Linked DNA regions of Thiosocius teredinicola. The protein of the gene in region 2 interacts with the protein of the main gene of each other region in a pairwise test. Links are inferred from orthologs where the notes say so. Each region holds a gene or a part of one and is shown on either strand. Other genes may lie near its edges.

Region 1 (8,475 bases), 2.7 Mb from region 2 along the record:
CAGATAGCGATAGAGATCGCGGTTATTCCAATCGATCACCGGGTGCACCTTGAAGCGCGCTTCCTGTGCACGCAGCACCGGCAACTGTTCGCGACTGTCGGCCTGCACGCGTCGCAGTCCGGCGAACCATGTCTGAACGTCGAGGTCGTGCAGCGCCTGCTTTAGAGGTTCGACCTTGTTGATTCGGTTGTAGTGTTCGAGACCGGCCGTGCCCTGTTCCCACAATCTGCCGTAGCGGGTTTCCTGCCACGCAGGCGAGACCGGCGCGCGGTAGATGTGCAGGTTGAGCTGTAGTCGCTCGGTAAGCTCATCGACGAAACGATAGGTCTCAGGAAACAGATAACCGGTATCGACCAGAACCACCGGGATGTTCGGCGCGACCCGGGTGACCATGTGCAGCATCAACGCCGCCTGGATACCGAAACTCGACGTCAATACATGATTGCCGGGTAGCCGCTGCATCGCCCATTCAATACGCTGTTGGGCATTGAGCTTCTCCAGGTGGCCGTTCAATTCATCCAGGCGGCGCGCGTCGCCGAGCAGTTCACGATGGGGGATTTCAAGCAGGTTCATGAAAGCCCTCCGCCGGATTGTGCAACGGCTGCACAATCCCGGCTCTGACCGTGAAGTCACCAAACCGCTCTTCGGGCGAGCCTTCGGCTGCGTACCGCTCGAACAGCTCGCCGATCGTGTTCAGCAATTCAGCTTCATTCAAATTCTTACGGTACAAGCGGGCTATGCGCATGCCGACGCCATCACCGCCGATCAGCAGGTTGTAGCGCCCCGGGCCTTTGCCGACCAGGCCGATCTCGGCGACATAGGGCCGCGCACAACCGTTCGGGCAACCGGTCATGCGGATCACGATCGGCTGCCGTTCAATCCCTTTGCGCCGTGCCATCTCGTCGATCGCATCGATAAACGCGGGGAAGTAACGCTCGCCTTCCGCCATTGCCTGCGGACAAGTCGGCAAGGCCACGCAGGCGATGCTCTCCAATCGCGTTGGGCTGGGTCCATCCGTGAGCAGACCATGCTCGCGCGCCAGGGTACTGATAGCCACCTTGTCGGCAGCATCTACGCCGGCAATGATCAGGTTCTGGCTGGGCGTGATACGAAACTCGCCCGTGTGTACCTGGGCAATCTTGCGCAGACCGCTCATCAACTGCGATTGCTCTGCATCGACCACCCGGCCATTCTCGATAAACAGCGTGAGGTACCAGCTTCCGTCGGCGTCGGCAGCCCAACCGAAACGATCGCCCTGGCTGGTAAAGGTCACAGGGCGTGACGGCCTGAAGCGAACACCGCTGCGCATTTCCACCTGCGCCACGAAGTCATCAAGCCCCATGCGATCGATGGTGTATTTCAAGCGCGCATGACGTCGACTCACCCGGTTACCGAAATCACGCTGGGTTGTTACGACCGCCTCGGCAACGGCAATCACGTCTTCGGGACTGACAAAACCGAGTTCGTCTGCCAGACGCGGATAGGTGCTGGGATCGTCGTGCGTAACACCCATTCCACCGCCGGCGACAACATTGAAGCCGACCAGCTCGTCGCCCTCGGCGATGGCGATAAAACCGAGATCATTGGTGTACACATCGACATCGTTGTGCGGCGGTACCGCAACAGCCGTCTTGAACTTGCGTGGCAGATAGGTGTTCCCGTAGATCGATTCGTCTTCACCGCCCGACTGGATTTCGCCGTCCAGCCAGATCTCGTGATAGGCCCGCGTTCTCGGCAAGAGATGCTCGCTGATCCGGCGCGCCCAACCGTACACCGTCTGGTGCAACGCCGACTGCTCCGGGTTCGGGTTGCACAGCACGTTGCGATTAATGTCGCCGCAGCCACCGATCGAATCGATCATCGCCTGGTTGATACGTTTTATCAGCGGCTTGAGATTCTTTTTGAGAATCCCGTGGTACTGGAAGGTCTGTCGCGTGGTCAGACGGATACTGCCGTTGCCCAGCTCGCGACCGACTTCGTCGATCGCCAGCCACTGCTGCGCCGAGCAGACACCGCCGGGCAAACGCGCGCGCAACATGAAACTGTAGTAAGGCTCGAGGAACTGAACCTGACGCTCGCGTCGCACGTCGCGGTCGTCCTGCTCGTAGAAACCGTGAAACTTGCTGATCTGTGCGTCCGCCGGTGCCAGCGCACCGCTCACTTCATCGGCCAGACTCTCTTTGAGCGTGCCGCGCAGACCGCGACTGTTGGTCTTGATGATCTCGTTGGGGTTCACTTCGATATCCATCAGTACACGTCCTTCAGGTATCGGCCCTGAACCCGCAGCTCATCGACAAAGGCATGCGCTGCATCGTCGCCCAATCCACCGTGGGTCTGCGCGATCTCGGCAAGACTTGCCTGCACGGCCTTTTCCATGGCCAAACCGCCACACACGTAGATGCGCGCACCATCGTCCAACCAGCGATAGACCTCTTTGCCCTCATCCAGCAGCCGCCGTTGCACATAGGGTCGATCGTCGCTGTCGCGTGAAAACGCCAGGCTGATGCGATCCAGACGTCCAGCCTTGCGATGGGCCAACCAGTCGGTTTGGTACAGGAAGTCGCGATGAAAATGCCGGTTACCGAACACCAGCCATTGTCGGCCGTTCACTCCGTTCGCCTCGCGTTGCTGAAGAAACGCGCGAAATGGCGCGATGCCGGTTCCGGCGCCGATCATGATGACCGGCACATCGGGATCGTCCGGCAGGCGAAACGCCGTGTTCTGCGCAACATAGACAGGCAAGGCTTCGCCCGTCGACAGACGTTCGGTCAGGTAGCCCGAGGCACCGCCCAGTCGCGGTTCGCCACCGATCTCGTAGCTGAGTTTCGCCACCGTCAGATGCACCTCGTCCGGGTACAGATCCTGACTCGATGCGATGGAATAGAGTCGTGGCTGCAGCGCCTGCAAGGCATCGACGAGCTGCTGTGCATCGATCCCCGCAGGGTGTTCGGTCAACAAGTCGATGACCTGGTGGCTTGCAGCATAGTCGCGTAGGCCTTGCCCATCGGCACACAACCGCTGCAAAGATTCCCCACCGGCCAGAGCCGCCCATGCCTTGATGACCGAAGGATGCAGTTGCGTGAGTTCGAGATGCCGGTACAACGCATCTTCGATCGGCATCGTGGCGTCATCGACCTGTACCGCATGGCTGGCGGTCAGACCACCTGCCGCAATAACCCGCTCAACCAGCGCCGGCGCATTGTTGAAGTACACCCCGAGCGCATCGCCGGGCTGGTAACTCACCGCCGATGCATCGATATCGAGGGCGATATGGTGTACCGACGACAGCGCATCGTGCGTGGTGATGCGGCGGTTCTCGACCACCTCGGCAACATAGGGGTGACCGCGATCATGGCGCGGCGTTGTGCGCACGGCCTGCAACGGCACGACCCTCGCATCGGCAGTGGGCACCTGGCGTTCGGCCTCCTGCAACACCTGCGTTCGCCAGCTCTGCGCCGCGTTGTCGTAGTCGACATCGGCATCGACGCGCTCTGCGACCGCCGTCGCCCCCAGCGCAGCGAAGCGCTCGTCGAGGTCCTTTGCAGCCTGGCAGAAAAACTCGTAGCTCGAATCGCCGAGGCCGAAGATCGCGTATTGCAGACCGCTCAGGTCCGGCGCCTTGCCCACGTTGAGATAACGGAACAGTTCGAACGCGCTCTCCGGTGGCTCGCCCTCGCCCTGCGTACTGATCACGACATACAGCAACTGCTCCTTGAGCAGCTCGCGCGGGCGGTAGTCTTCGACCGATACCAGCCGCGCCTGCAGACCGCGTTCGGCTGCGCCGTCCGCCAGGCGTTCAGCAACGCCTCGGGCGTTGCCGGTCTGCGATGCATACAGAATCGTCAGGCGAGACTGCGCTATCGGTTGGGCGACGTTCGCGGGATTGCTCAATGCCGCCAGGTAACCGCTGGCCCACAGCAATTGCTCGCTGCTCAGGTCGGCAATCGCCTGTGCCAGACGTGACAGTTGCGGCTCATCGAGAAGCCCAATCGGTTGGCTGGCTTGTACTTGTACCGCAGTTGACATGCTTACCCCATAACGTTTGTCGTGCTTACTTGCTGGCAAGACTGCGGCAAGGGGTTTATCTTTTGAAGTTATGAATTTTGATGCTCTATCACTTTTGGCGATATGGAACTGAGGCAACTTGCCTCACTGGTCGCGGTCGTCGAGGCAAACTTCAACGTGACCGAGGCAGCAGAGCGCCTGCACATCGTGCAGTCGGCGGTTTCACAGCAACTGGCACGTCTTGAAGGCGAGCTGGGAACCGAGATCTTCACCCGCAAGGGCAAGCGCCTGGTAAGCCTGACTGCCAGCGGCGAGAAAGTATTGAACTATGCCCGCCAGTCGTTGGCGCTGCGCGAAAACATCCTCGCGGTCGGTCGCGACCATGTCGATGAAGACAAAGGCATTCTGCGCATCGGCACCACGCACACCCAGGCGCGCTACGTACTGCCGCGTGTCATCCAGGAGTTCCGCAAGGTGTTTCCCGATGTTTCGCTGCAGATCCATCAGGGCACGCCGCAGCAGCTGGTCGAGATGGCATTGGCCGACAAGGTCGACTTCTCAATCTGCACCGAGGAACTCGGCGAGCACCCCACCCTGACCGCATTGCCGATCTACCGCTGGAACCGCGTGCTGATTGCACCCAAGCGACACGCAGTGCTGCGTTGCAAGCCACTCGGTCTGGAGTGCATCTGCAAATACCCCTTGATCACCTACACCTTCGGTCTCAACGGCTCGACGCACCTGAAGTCGACGTTTGCACGCAGCGGCCTGCGCCCCAACATCGTGTTGAGCGCGGTGGATACCGATGTGATCAAGACCTATGTGCGCGAAGGACTGGGCGTGGGGCTGATCGCGCAGACGGCGTATTCACCGACCATCGACAAGGACCTGTCGATGCGTGAACTGAAGCACCTGTTGCCGTGGGAAACGACCTGGGTTGCCTATCATCGCGAAAAATATCTGCGGCGCTACCAGCAGTCGTTCATCGACCTGCTCAACCGCATGACCGTGGAGAATGGCCGGATTGTCGAACCCGGCAATGCCGGCCGCAAAGATCGCCGCTGACCGATCGCCGCTAGGCGACCAGGCCCTTGCCTTGCAGCGACTTCAACTGGTCGCGAATCCTGGCGGCCTCTTCGAACTCGAGATTCTTGGCGTGCTTGTGCATCGTCTTTTCGAGTTCCTTGATCTTCTTCATCATCTGCGCCGGGGTCAGCGACGCGTACTCCGAGGTCTCTTCGGCCACCTTGGCGAAACGCCTCGGCGCCGGCGGCGCACCCGGGTAGGCGGCCTCCATGATGTCGGCGATGTTCTTCTCGACCGTCCTCGGCGTGATGTTGTGTTCCTTGTTGAAATCCATCTGCTTGGTGCGGCGACGTTCGGTTTCGTCGATCGCGCGCTGCATCGAGCCGGTGATCCGGTCACCGTAGAGGATCGCCTTGCCGCGGGCATTACGTGCCGCACGGCCGATGGTCTGGATCAACGAACCCTCGGAACGCAGAAAGCCCTCCTTGTCGGCATCGAGAATGGCGACCAGCGACACCTCGGGCATGTCCAGGCCTTCGCGCAGCAGGTTGATGCCGACCAGCACATCGAACTCACCCAAGCGCAGGTCGCGGATGATCTCCACCCGCTCCACCGTATCGATATCCGAGTGCAGATAGCGCACACGCACGCCGTGCTCGATCAGGTAGTCGGTCAGGTCCTCGGCCATGCGCTTGGTCAGCGTCGTGACCAGCACCCGGTCGCCCATCTCGGTGCGCGCATTGATCTCGGACAGCAGGTCGTCGACCTGGGTCGAGGCTGGCCGCACCTCGACCTCGGGATCGACCAGGCCGGTCGGCCGCACCACCTGTTCGACAATTACGCCCGAGTGCTCGCGCTCGTAATCGCGCGGCGTCGCCGATACATAGATGGTCTGCGGGGCGCGCGCCTCGAACTCCTCGAAGCGCAGCGGCCGGTTGTCCAGCGCCGACGGCAGGCGGAAACCGTATTCCACCAGCGTCTCTTTACGTGACCGGTCGCCGCGGTACATGGCACCGAGCTGCGGCACCGTCACGTGCGACTCGTCGATTACCAGCAGCGAGTCTTCGGGCAGGTAGTCGAACAGGGTCGGCGGCCCCTCGCCCGGCGCACGACCAGACAAGTAGCGAGAATAGTTCTCGATCCCCGAGCAATAGCCGAGTTCAACCATCATCTCGAGGTCGAACTGGGTGCGCTGCTGCAGGCGCTGGTGTTCGACCAGTTTCTGCACGCCGTACAGCTGTTCGAGGCGCTCCTTGAGTTCGACCTTGATCCCGTCGACCGCCTCGAGGATGGTGTCGCGTGGCGTGACGTAGTGGGTCTTGGGGTAGACGGTGTAGCGCGGCACTTTGCGCAACACCTCGCCGGTCAATGGGTCGAAAATGGACAGCGTCTCGACCTCGTCATCGAACAGCTCGACACGCACCGCCTCGTCGTCCGATTCGGCCGGGTGGATGTCGATCAACTCGCCACGCACCCGGTAGGTGCCGCGCGCCAGTTCCATGTCGTTACGCTTGTACTGCAGCTCGGCCAGGCGCCGCAGGATGGCGCGCTGATCAATGCGCTCACCGCGCGACAGGTGCAGCATCATGCGCAGGTACTGGCGCGGATCGCCCAGGCCGTAGATCGACGACACCGTGGCGACAACGATAACGTCGCGCCGCTCCAGCAGCGCCTTGGTCGCCGACAGGCGCATCTGCTCGACGTGCTCGTTCACCGAGGCGTCCTTTTCAATGAAGGTGTCGGACGACGGCACATAGGCCTCGGGCTGGTAGTAATCGTAATAGGAGACGAAGTACTCGACCGAGTTGTTGGGGAAGAAATCGCGGAATTCGCCGTACAGCTGGGCCGCCAGCGTCTTGTTCGGCGCCAGGATCATGGTCGGGCGCTGCACCTCGTCGATCACGTTGGCGATCGTGAAGGTCTTGCCCGAGCCGGTCACGCCGAGCAGGGTCATGCCGGCCTCGCCATCGCGCAGACCCTCGGTCAATTGCCGAATCGCAGCCGGCTGATCACCCGCCGGGGCAAAGCGCGACTGCAGATCGAAGATTTTTTTTGCCATAAAGGTGGTGATCGGCCCTGAACCAATCCGTTATGATACCAACCAATCCGTCCGCGACGAGTTCAAGCCCGAGAGACCCATTCGAACGCCATGAGCATCAAGCTTTCCAGCCGAGTACAGGCCGTCAAGCCCTCACCCACCCTGGCCATCACGGCACGCGCCGCAGCGCTACGCGCCGAGGGTAAAGACGTTATCGGCCTGGGGGCCGGTGAACCGGATTTCGACACGCCCGAGCACATCAAAGAGGCCGCTCGCCAGGCGCTTGCCGCCGGCAAGACCAAATACACACCGGTCGACGGCACGCCGGGTTTGAAACAGGCGATCATCGAAAAGTTCCGACGCGACAACAGTTTCGACTACACGCCGGAGCAGATCCTGGTTTCGTGCGGCGGCAAGCAGAGTTTCTACAACCTGGCCCAGGCGATCCTCGACCCGGGCGACGAAGTGATCATTCCGGCACCCTTCTGGGTCTCGTATCCGGACATGTCGATCCTGGCCGGCGGCGTGCCGGTGTTGGTGCATGCCGGCGCCGACCAGCACTTCAAGATCACCCCTGCCCAACTGCGCGGCGCGCTGACCGACAAGACGCGCCTGTTCGTCATCAACAGCCCGTCGAACCCGACCGGCATGGCCTACACCGGCGAAGAGCTGGCGGCGCTGGGCGAGGTACTGCGCGACTACCCGAAGGTCGCCATTGCCACCGATGATATGTACGAGCACATCCGCTGGAACCAGGATGAGCCGTTCGTCAACATCCTGAACGTGTGTCCGGACCTGGCCAATCGCACGCTGGTGCTGAACGGCGTGTCCAAGGCTTATTCGATGACCGGCTGGCGCATCGGCTATGCCGCCGGCCCAGCGGACATCATCAAGGCGATGAAGAAGATCCAGTCGCAGAGCACGTCGAACCCGACGTCGATCTCGCAGTACGCCGCCGAAGCCGCGCTGAACGGCCCGCAGGAATGCATCGGCGAGATGCTGGTGCAGTTCAAGAAACGTCACGACCATGTCGTCGAGCGCCTCAACGCGATGCCGGGCATCGAGTGCCTGCCGACCGATGGCACCTTCTACGTGTTTCCCTCGGTCAAGGGCCTGATCGATGCCATCGACGAGGTGCACGACGACCTGCAACTGGCCGAGCACCTGATCGTCAATGCCGGCGTTGCGCTGGTTCCAGGCACCGCATTCGGGTTATCCGGCCACGTGCGCATCTCGATTGCGACCAGCATGGAAAACCTCGACAATGCACTCGACCGTATCGCGAAGGTGGTTGCCTGAACGGTCGTTCTTTTCGAAACACGAAAATTCAACGTACGCCCCACGGATCGGGGCGTCGCATAACAAGCACGGAGGCTTTACGACATGGATGTCGAGAAAAACCTACC
Region 2 (8,556 bases):
GTATGAAAGCGATACTCATTGCCGCGCTGTTGATGACCGCCCTGCCCCTGCAGGCGGAACCCCTCGAGACCGAACGTGAAAAGATCGACTACGAGATCGTCACCGAAGGTCTGGTTCACCCCTGGTCGCTCGCCTTTCTGCCCGGGGGCGGCTATCTGATCACCGAACGCCCCGGGCGCTTGCGCCTGGTCGATGCACAAGGCCACTTGCACGCAAGCCCCATCGGCGGCCTGCCGGCAATTGCAGAATACGGCCAGGGCGGGCTGCTCGACGTCGCCCTGCATCCAGATTTCGAAAACAATCGTTGGGTTTATCTGAGCTACGCCGAGCGTACCAACGACGGCGTCGGCACAGCGGTTGTGCGCGGCCGATTCGACGGCAGCTCACTGCGCGATACCCAAGTCATCTTTCGCCTGCTACCCAAATCGCGCACCAATAGGCACTTCGGTTCGCGCCTGGTGTTCGATCGCGACGGCTACCTGTTCATCACACTCGGCGATCGCGGCGACCGTCCGCGCGCGCAGGATCTCAATGACCATGCCGGTTCTGTCATCCGTCTACACGATGACGGCCGCATTCCGGACGACAACCCCTTCGTAGGCCAACGCAACGCCCGCCCGGAGATCTACAGCTATGGCCATCGCAATATGCAGGGCGCGACACTGCATCCAGGCAGCGGCAAGCTATGGACACATGAGCATGGCCCACAGGGTGGTGACGAGATCAACCTGCCGCAGGCCGGATACAACTACGGTTGGCCGGTCATCACCTACGGCGCGAATTACGGTTTCGGCACCAAGATCGGCGAAGGCACGGCCAAACCCGGCATGCAGCAACCACTGTACTACTGGGTGCCATCGATAGCCCCTTCCGGCATGGCCTTCTACGATGGCGATCGTTTTCCCAACTGGCAGGGCAATCTGTTCGTCGGCTCGTTGAAGTTCGACCTGTTGGTGCGACTGGAGATTGCAAACGACAAGATCACCCATGAAGAGCGCCTGTTCGAAGGCAGGTTCGGACGCATCCGCGACGTGCGCCAGGGGCCGGACGGCTATCTCTATCTATTGAGCGACGCGCGCAACGGCAAGCTGATCCGATTGCGGCCTGCCAACGGACGCTGACCGTGCAGATCGCGCCGGGCATCGAATTGAACGACGACGCGCTGCAGTGGCAGGCGATCCGCGCGCAAGGCGCAGGTGGGCAGAACGTCAACAAGGTTTCGTCGGCACTGCATCTGCGTGTCGATATCAACAACAGCGGCCTGCCGGAGGCTGTCTGTCAGCGACTGCTGCAACTCGGTGATAGTCGAATCACCAGCGACGGCATCATCGTCATCAAAGCGCAGCGCTTCCGCACCCAGGAAAAGAACCGCGCCGACGCACTCGAACGCTTGCGTGACCTGATCGTGGCTGCCGGTAAAACGCAGAAGGCAAGGCGTGCAACCAAACCGACCAAGGCCTCGCAACGCAGGCGCATGGACAGCAAGGCCAAGCACGGCCAACTCAAACGCCTGCGTCGAAACGTCGACGACTGACGTCGGCTTACCTCACAGCCAGAACATGCGGCGTAGCGCATCGATGGCTATCGCAATCGAGATCACCCACAAAGAACCGCGCAGCATGCCCTTATAGGTGTCCATATCGACGCGCTTGCGCACCCGAATGCCCAACCACAAGGCGCCGAGAATCAGCGGCAATGCGACGACTGCAATCACCACAACATCGAGGTCGAAAGCGCCCTGGCTGATGAAACCGAGAATCTGACCGGACTTGCTGGTGATGAAACTCAGGTTGAAGGTTGCGACCATCAACGGCACCGGCATGCGTGTATACAGCGCATAGGCAATCACCAGCGGCGCGAAGATGTTCACCACGCCGGCCAGCAGGCCAAGCAGCAAACCGAACACCGCCATCCCCCACTTCGGCACCTTGATCACGCGCTCGCCCGAATGCAGGTGATCGCTGATCAGGTAGGCGATCAAGACGGCGGCCAGCAACAGGCGGAACGGTTCGGGATTGACCGTCAGCAACACCTGGGTACCGATAAAACTGCCGACGATGGTGAAGGTCGGGATCGGCCAGTAGTGCTTGAGTGCCTCTCGCCAACGGTGCTCAGAGAGAATGCTGACCAGGTTGATCGATACGGTCGGCACCAGGGTCAGCAGTACTGCGGTGCGCAGGTCGAATCCAAACACCAGCAAAGGTGTCGACAGTAACGGGAAGCCGAATCCGAAAGCGCCGTGAACGAAGGCGGCCAGCAGACTGACGGCGACAAAAAGCAGAATCTCGCTATGCAAAGGGCCGCTACGATGTGCGATTGAGCAGGTGCGCTCAGATTAACCTAACTTGTATCAGTCCGTTTCATGAAGACCATTCCCAAATTGGTCTTGGCGTTCGCAATACTGGAAAAAACGGACTAGGCTGAATCTACAAGGATGTTGGATTCAACCAATCAAGCGCGAGGGATGCAGTATGTCGATCGGTTCAGGAAACTCTCCCCACGAAGACCGTCGCGGCACGCGATACGCAGTGCCGGCCAATCTGGACGCGTTACTCAATCAAGACCAGACGCTGACGCTGAACAAAATCGAGAACTTCGGCTGGCGGCTGGCCTTTGTTCGCCAACCGCTGTTCGAGACACCGGTCGTGGTCATCACCAGCCCGGATCGCGACCGATTCGGTATTCTCGAAGCCGACGGCGGCATCAATATGCATCCGGATATCGTCGTACGCCACTGATACGCCGCCCCGACGGGCAGCGTCACGACAATTCGAGCAGTCGGCGTATCTCGTCGATACCCAGCTTTCGCAGCAGCTCGACATTGCGCTCCGGTATGCCATCGGCATCCGGGTACGACTCCAACGCGGCCGCCAGGCCCGCCTCGCGGATCAGGTGAAACATCGGGTGCGGTGAGCGATTGGTATGGTTCGCCGGGTCGTCTTGTGCGACGCCGTCGAAGCAATAGTCCGGATGAAAGCTCGCAACCTGCAGAATACCGTCCAGGCCGGCTTGACCAAGCGCCTGTTCGATCAGCGCAAGCGCCTCCAGGTACTCGTCGAAGGTGTGAAGCGCGTTGGGCGCAATCACCAACGTAGTCTCGATCTCGCTCGGATCGCCGTTGAGCAGTTCATCCGCCGCCGCCAGTACGTCCCGGTAGACGGATTCCAGCGTCGTGCCTTCACTCACGCGGTAGGCGATACGTTCACGCTTGAACGGCGATGCGGCGAACGGACACAGGTTCAGCCCGACAACGATGCGCTCAAGCCAGCGACGCGTGTTCGCTTCGGCTTGTGTCGTCAGCGGCAATGTCATTCCAACACCTCGACCGGCATGCCGACCTCGAGCCGTCCGCGGCCATCGTGTATCAGGTTCTGCCCGAAATAGATCTTGTTGTCGCGTTTGCGATAGCTCATCAAGGTACGCAACGGTTCGGCCGATCGTTCTGCGGTGGCCGGATCGATCGTCGGGATGATGCATCGTGAGCACGGTTTGACCAGGCGAAAACCGATGTCGCCGATGCGGATACGCTTCCAGCCGTCTTCGGCAAAGGCATCGCAACCCGCAACGACCAGATTGGGGCGAAAGCGAATCATCGGTACCGGCTGATCGAGCCGAGTGTTGAGATCGTCCAGTGATGCCTGCGATATCAATAGAAAGGGAAAGCCGTCGGCGAAACCGACGCGGTCTCCCTCCGCCGCATACGCCGGATCGACAGGCCGCACGACGTCATCGGGGATACGCACCAAGCGACAATCGATCGACATGAAGTCGCTCAACCAGGCGTCGGCCTGCGGATCGACAGCGGTCGCCGTTACGCTGTCCTGCCATACCACCACATCGAGCTGCTCACCGCCGCGATCGCCGACCGCGATGTCCGGCATGCCCGGGGCAGACAGGTGCAAGCGACCGGCATCGTCGACTCGCGTGCGAATCAAAGTCATACGGGCGTGCTGGCGCTGAGTCAGGAATTTGCCGTTGCGGTCGACCAACATCCAGCGACGATCCAACACGAAACCACAGGCGTCAATTTCCAGCGATTGATGACTGTCACCGGTCATCGATTTCACCGGAAAACGATTGATCGCCGTAAGTGTTAATTCGGTCATTAGCTTCCTCTCAACTTTTGGGGAAATCGGCCGCTCTCAACCCCGATCCACACGTTTCAGGTACAGGTTATGGAACTCACTCCTTATCTTCGTCTCATGGTACAGCGCACGGCATCGGATCTGTATTTCAGTTCGGGCGCCTGCCCGCACGTCAAGATCAATGGCCAGACCATCCAGATCGGTGACAAGGCGCTCGATTCCGCCGAGGTCAAGCAACTGGCGTACTCGGTGATGAACGATGAACAGGTACGTGAGTTCGAGGGCACGATGGAGTGCAACCTCGCCATCTCGGTTCACTCACTCGGTCGTTTCCGTGTGAACGTGTTCCGTCAGCGCGGCGATGTCGCGATGGTGATTCGTTACATCAAGGGCGAAATCCCGAGCATCGAAGAACTGTACCTGCCGCAGACACTGAAAAACCTGATCATGGAAAAACGCGGACTGATCCTCGTGGTCGGTTCCACCGGCTCAGGTAAGTCGACCACGCTCGCGTCGATGATCGATCATCGCAACGAGAGCACCACCGGTCACATTCTGTCGATTGAAGATCCGATTGAATTCCTGCACCGCCACAAGAAATCGGTGGTCAATCAACGCGAGATCGGTCTCGATTCGATGAGCTACGAGAACGCACTGAAGAATGCGTTGCGCGAAGCACCCGACCTCATAATGATTGGTGAGATCCGCGATGCTGCCACGATGCAGCACGCTATCGCCTATGCCGAGACTGGACATCTGTGTCTGTCGACCCTGCACGCCAACAACGCCAACCAGGCCTTGGACCGCGTCGTCAACTTCTTCCCCGACAGCGCACACAAACAGATCCTCAAGGACCTGTCACTAAACCTCAGAGCGGTTGTATCGCAGCGCCTGATCCCGACCAAAGACGGCGGACGCCGCGCCGCGGTCGAGTTGTTGATTCTGACCAGCTACACCTCCGAGCTCATCGAGAAGGGCAAGATCTCCGAGTTGAAAGAGGCCATGGAACAGGGCGGCGAACGCGGCATGGTCACGTTCGACCAGTCGCTGTACGACCTGTACTGCGAAGGCGCCATCTCGGTCGAAGAGGCGTTGAACCACGCCGATTCCAAAAACAACCTGGCACTGCGCATCCGCCTGAACGCCGGCGTTGCCGATTCCGCACCGCAGCAGCCCGAGGAGCTGAAAGGCCAGGTCGTCGGCTGAGCAACTCCCGCCACGCGCGGGCACGCACCCTCTCAATCGGGCGGGGAATCGGTGATAATGCTGTATCACTGATTTCTTCCGCCCGATTGTCATTGTGAATCCGTTCAAAGCCTTCCAGGTCGCCCGGCTGCCATCGATCCGATTCGGTAGCGGCACCTTTGATCAAACACCCGATGCCATCCTCGACTTCGGCAGACATGCCTTGCTGGTTACCGGCAGACACTCGCTGCAAGCCACGCCGCGCTGGCCGCGGTTGCTGCAGGCGCTCGCGGACAACGGCATCGAATGGCACCAAGTCACTGTCGAGGGCGAGCCTTCGCCGGAGTTGGTCGACCAGGCCGTCGAGCAGCATCGCGACAAAGCCATCGATGTGGTCGTCGGCATCGGCGGCGGCAGCGTGCTCGACGCCGCCAAGGCGATCGCCGGACTGCTGAAGACCGGCGGCAAGGTGCTCGATCACCTCGAAGGCGTGGGCAAAGGCCTTCCCTACGCAGGCCCTGCGGTACCCTTCATAGCGATTCCCACCACTGCCGGCACCGGCAGCGAAGCGACCAAGAACGCCGTGCTGTCGCGCCACGGCCCCGACGGTTTCAAGAAGTCCTTTCGCGACGAAAAGCTGGTAGCCGCCGTCGCGATCGTCGATCCCAGCCTGCTCGACAGCTGCCCCAAAGAACTGATCGCCGCCAACGGTATGGATGCGTTCACCCAGCTGCTCGAATCCTATGTGTCGCTGCGCGCCAGCCCGTTTACCGATGCCCTGGCGACGTCCGGCATGCAGGCGTTTCGCGACGGCTTTTGGCAGGCGTGGAAACCGGACGACCCGATGGCGCAGAAGGGCTATCAGAAGCTCGCCTACGCCTCGCTGTGTTCCGGCATCACGCTGGCGCAATGCGGACTCGGTTCGGTGCATGGTCTGGCCTCGCCGCTGGGCGCCTTCTTTCCGATCCCGCACGGCGTGGTTTGCGGTACCTTGGTCGCCGCGGCGACGCGTGCCAACATCGAGGCATTGCGCGAACGCGAACCGAATGGTCCGGCGCTGCGCAAGTATGCCGAGGCCGGTCTGCTGCTGGGCGGGCAGATGTATCGCAGCGAGTGCGATGCGCAGGATGGCCTGATGGACCTGCTCGACGAGTGGACCGAACGCCTGCAGCTACCGCGCCTCAGCGCATTCGGCATGACCGAGAACGATATCGGGCGGGTGGTCGCGAACTGCCGCGGCGGCAGCATGCAGACCAACCCCCTGGCATTGACCGACGAAGAACTTGGCCGGCTACTAAGGACGCGACTCTGAACGCATGAGCATCATTCAGGACCTGTACAACATCTACGACAAGGAGCGTTCGAAGTACCTCGCACGCAAATCGTCGCAAAACCAGCTGTTGATCGAGTTACAGCGCAACCTCGCCTTTATCCGCGAAGGGCTGCGCGAAGAACTCCCGCAGAAGACCATCATCGATGGCCTGGATGACCAGCAGTTTCGTCTGGCGACGCGGCGCAATGTGTCGCTGGCCGGCATGCAGAAAAAGAAGTTGGCGAAAGACACCTACGCCGGCATCCGCGAATTCGACCGCTACGAAGGCTGGGAGACCGCCCGCCTGATCGAGAACGCGTACGAGCGTATTGCGATGCTGCGAAAACTCGCCCACGGCGGTGAGTCACTCGACCTCAAGCCGCGGCTGCGCACCCTGTTCAAGTTTTTGCTGGTGGTATTGGCTCACCTGAAAGGCATCAAGCTCAAGGTGCCCAAATCGGATTGATGCACGATGCCGGCCCTGCCGGCCCATCAGAAACCGATGCCGACACCCACGCCGCCGCCGTGGTTGCTGACGCCGACGCCGAAATTGATGCGCGGGCTGCTGCGGCCGGTCGCGTAGTCGCTTTCTTCAGACCACAGTATCAACGAGTCCGCGACCACGACCGGGTAGCTATAGGGCGCCTGGCCGACGGTCCCTTTGGTGAACCCGTGCAAGGTTCCCCTCACCTCGACGACACGATTCGCCGCATACTGATGCGGCTCGAGGAACCCCGCCTTGTCGACAATGAAACGACCAAGCGGTTTTTCGTCGGTCTCGGCACGGCCCTTGGCATCGAGCGGAAACGCCAACACCTCGACCAATGTCCGGTCGCGCAGGTTCTTGATCGATACGATCTGCCCACCCCAATGCACTTCACCGGCGGCATTGCCCGAGGCGGTCACCTCGGCAGGTGAGGGGCGGGTGTCGGTACGTTTGTCCGCGCTTGAACAGGCGGCCAGCAGCACAGCGGCACTACACAGTATCCACAGTCGCATCAGCAGTCTCATCGTCAATAGGGCCAATAGCGGTAAGGTCCCCACGGGCCCCACGGCCACCAGGGATCATAGTAGTACGGGTCGCGCGCCCAGACTCGGTCCGGCGGTTCGTAGGCCGGCCACATATGATAGAACTCGGCATCGACCACCGGGTAGATATAGGGAAACTCTCCCACCGGTCGGGTCTCGACCCCGGCAATCCGGCCACGCACCGTCAAGCGCTTGCCCGGTTTGTACTGCGCCGGATCGAGAAATCCCGATATCTTCGCCAGGAATCGAATGCCGTCGCCGCCATCGGGCGCGGGTTCGCCATCTTTGTACAAGGGTCGACCGTAGACCTCGACCTCGGTGCTGCCCGCCAGGTTGGCAACAGACAGGATATCGCCACCCCAGCGCACCTGTTGACTGCGATAGTCGTCGGGCGCGGATCGCACCTGGCCCCGGGTTGGCGCCTCGGGCAGATTCTCGCCCAGTTCCTTGGGCACATTGCTGGCGCACGCCGTCAACAACAGCACCATCGGCACCATCAAAGCCCAACGATTTCTCTGTCTCGGTGACATCCCGTTTCCCTGCCTGCTAATCCTGAAGAGTCGATTGCATGGCGATTAGTTCCGCCGGGCACCCCCCATGCCGGGGAGATTCCGTATAGAATCCGCGATCACGTAAAAGGTAACACGTCATGTCTGAAACGAGCCTGAACTGCTGGGTGTATCGCAGTCCACGCAAACAGGAAATGTATCTGTATCTGGCCAAGGAAGACGGCTTCGACTGCATCCCTGAAACCCTGCTGGCGCAATTCGGCGAACCCATTCTGGTCATCGAGCTCGAACTGAGCCCCAAGCGCAAACTCGCACGCGAGGACGTGACCAAGGTGATCGCCAACCTCCGCAGTCAGGGCTTTCACCTGCAGATGCCACCGCAGCTCAAACCCGACCTGTACCACGGCAACCAAGACTGACATGCGCGAACTGTTTC

What was found.
Region 1: the proteins of B1781_RS21420 (region 2) and B1781_RS08980 interact in binary tests that used the Escherichia coli proteins (3 or more experiments, as listed by UniProt). The link is inferred for Thiosocius teredinicola from one-to-one orthologs.

What each region holds. Positions count from the first base shown.
Region 1 is NZ_CP019936.1:1,853,725-1,862,199, reverse strand. The notes cover bases 1,638-4,525. They hold B1781_RS08980 (assimilatory sulfite reductase (NADPH) flavoprotein subunit), read right to left. Parts: upstream 4,027-4,525; coding sequence 2,248-4,026; downstream 1,638-2,247. Other genes in these bases: B1781_RS08975 (LysR substrate-binding domain-containing protein), read left to right, coding at 4,129-4,525; cysI (assimilatory sulfite reductase (NADPH) hemoprotein subunit), read right to left, coding at 1,638-2,248. In the rest of the region: B1781_RS08990 (phosphoadenylyl-sulfate reductase), read right to left, coding at 1-573; more of cysI, read right to left, coding at 560-1,637; more of B1781_RS08975, read left to right, coding at 4,526-5,070; excinuclease ABC subunit UvrB, read right to left, coding at 5,081-7,090; B1781_RS08965 (pyridoxal phosphate-dependent aminotransferase), read left to right, coding at 7,181-8,368; B1781_RS08960 (GspH/FimT family pseudopilin), read left to right, coding at 8,453-8,475. UniProt on the Escherichia coli protein: Component of the sulfite reductase complex that catalyzes the 6-electron reduction of sulfite to sulfide. This is one of several activities required for the biosynthesis of L-cysteine from sulfate.
Region 2 is NZ_CP019936.1:4,525,628-4,534,183, forward strand. Bases 2,208-5,176 are described here. They hold B1781_RS21420 (MOSC domain-containing protein), read right to left. Parts: upstream 4,107-5,176; coding sequence 3,309-4,106; downstream 2,208-3,308. Other genes in these bases: B1781_RS21405 (sulfite exporter TauE/SafE family protein), read right to left, coding at 2,208-2,296; B1781_RS21410 (hypothetical protein), read left to right, coding at 2,472-2,738; B1781_RS21415 (DUF1415 domain-containing protein), read right to left, coding at 2,761-3,312; B1781_RS21425 (PilT/PilU family type 4a pilus ATPase), read left to right, coding at 4,176-5,176. In the rest of the region: B1781_RS21395 (PQQ-dependent sugar dehydrogenase), read left to right, coding at 3-1,121; alternative ribosome rescue aminoacyl-tRNA hydrolase ArfB, read left to right, coding at 1,118-1,534; more of B1781_RS21405, read right to left, coding at 1,547-2,207; more of B1781_RS21425, read left to right, coding at 5,177-5,291; B1781_RS21430 (iron-containing alcohol dehydrogenase), read left to right, coding at 5,386-6,582; B1781_RS21435 (hypothetical protein), read left to right, coding at 6,587-7,048; B1781_RS21440 (Slp family lipoprotein), read right to left, coding at 7,075-7,581; B1781_RS21445 (Slp family lipoprotein), read right to left, coding at 7,596-8,141; B1781_RS21450 (YcgL domain-containing protein), read left to right, coding at 8,261-8,539; phosphoserine phosphatase SerB, read left to right, coding at 8,541-8,556.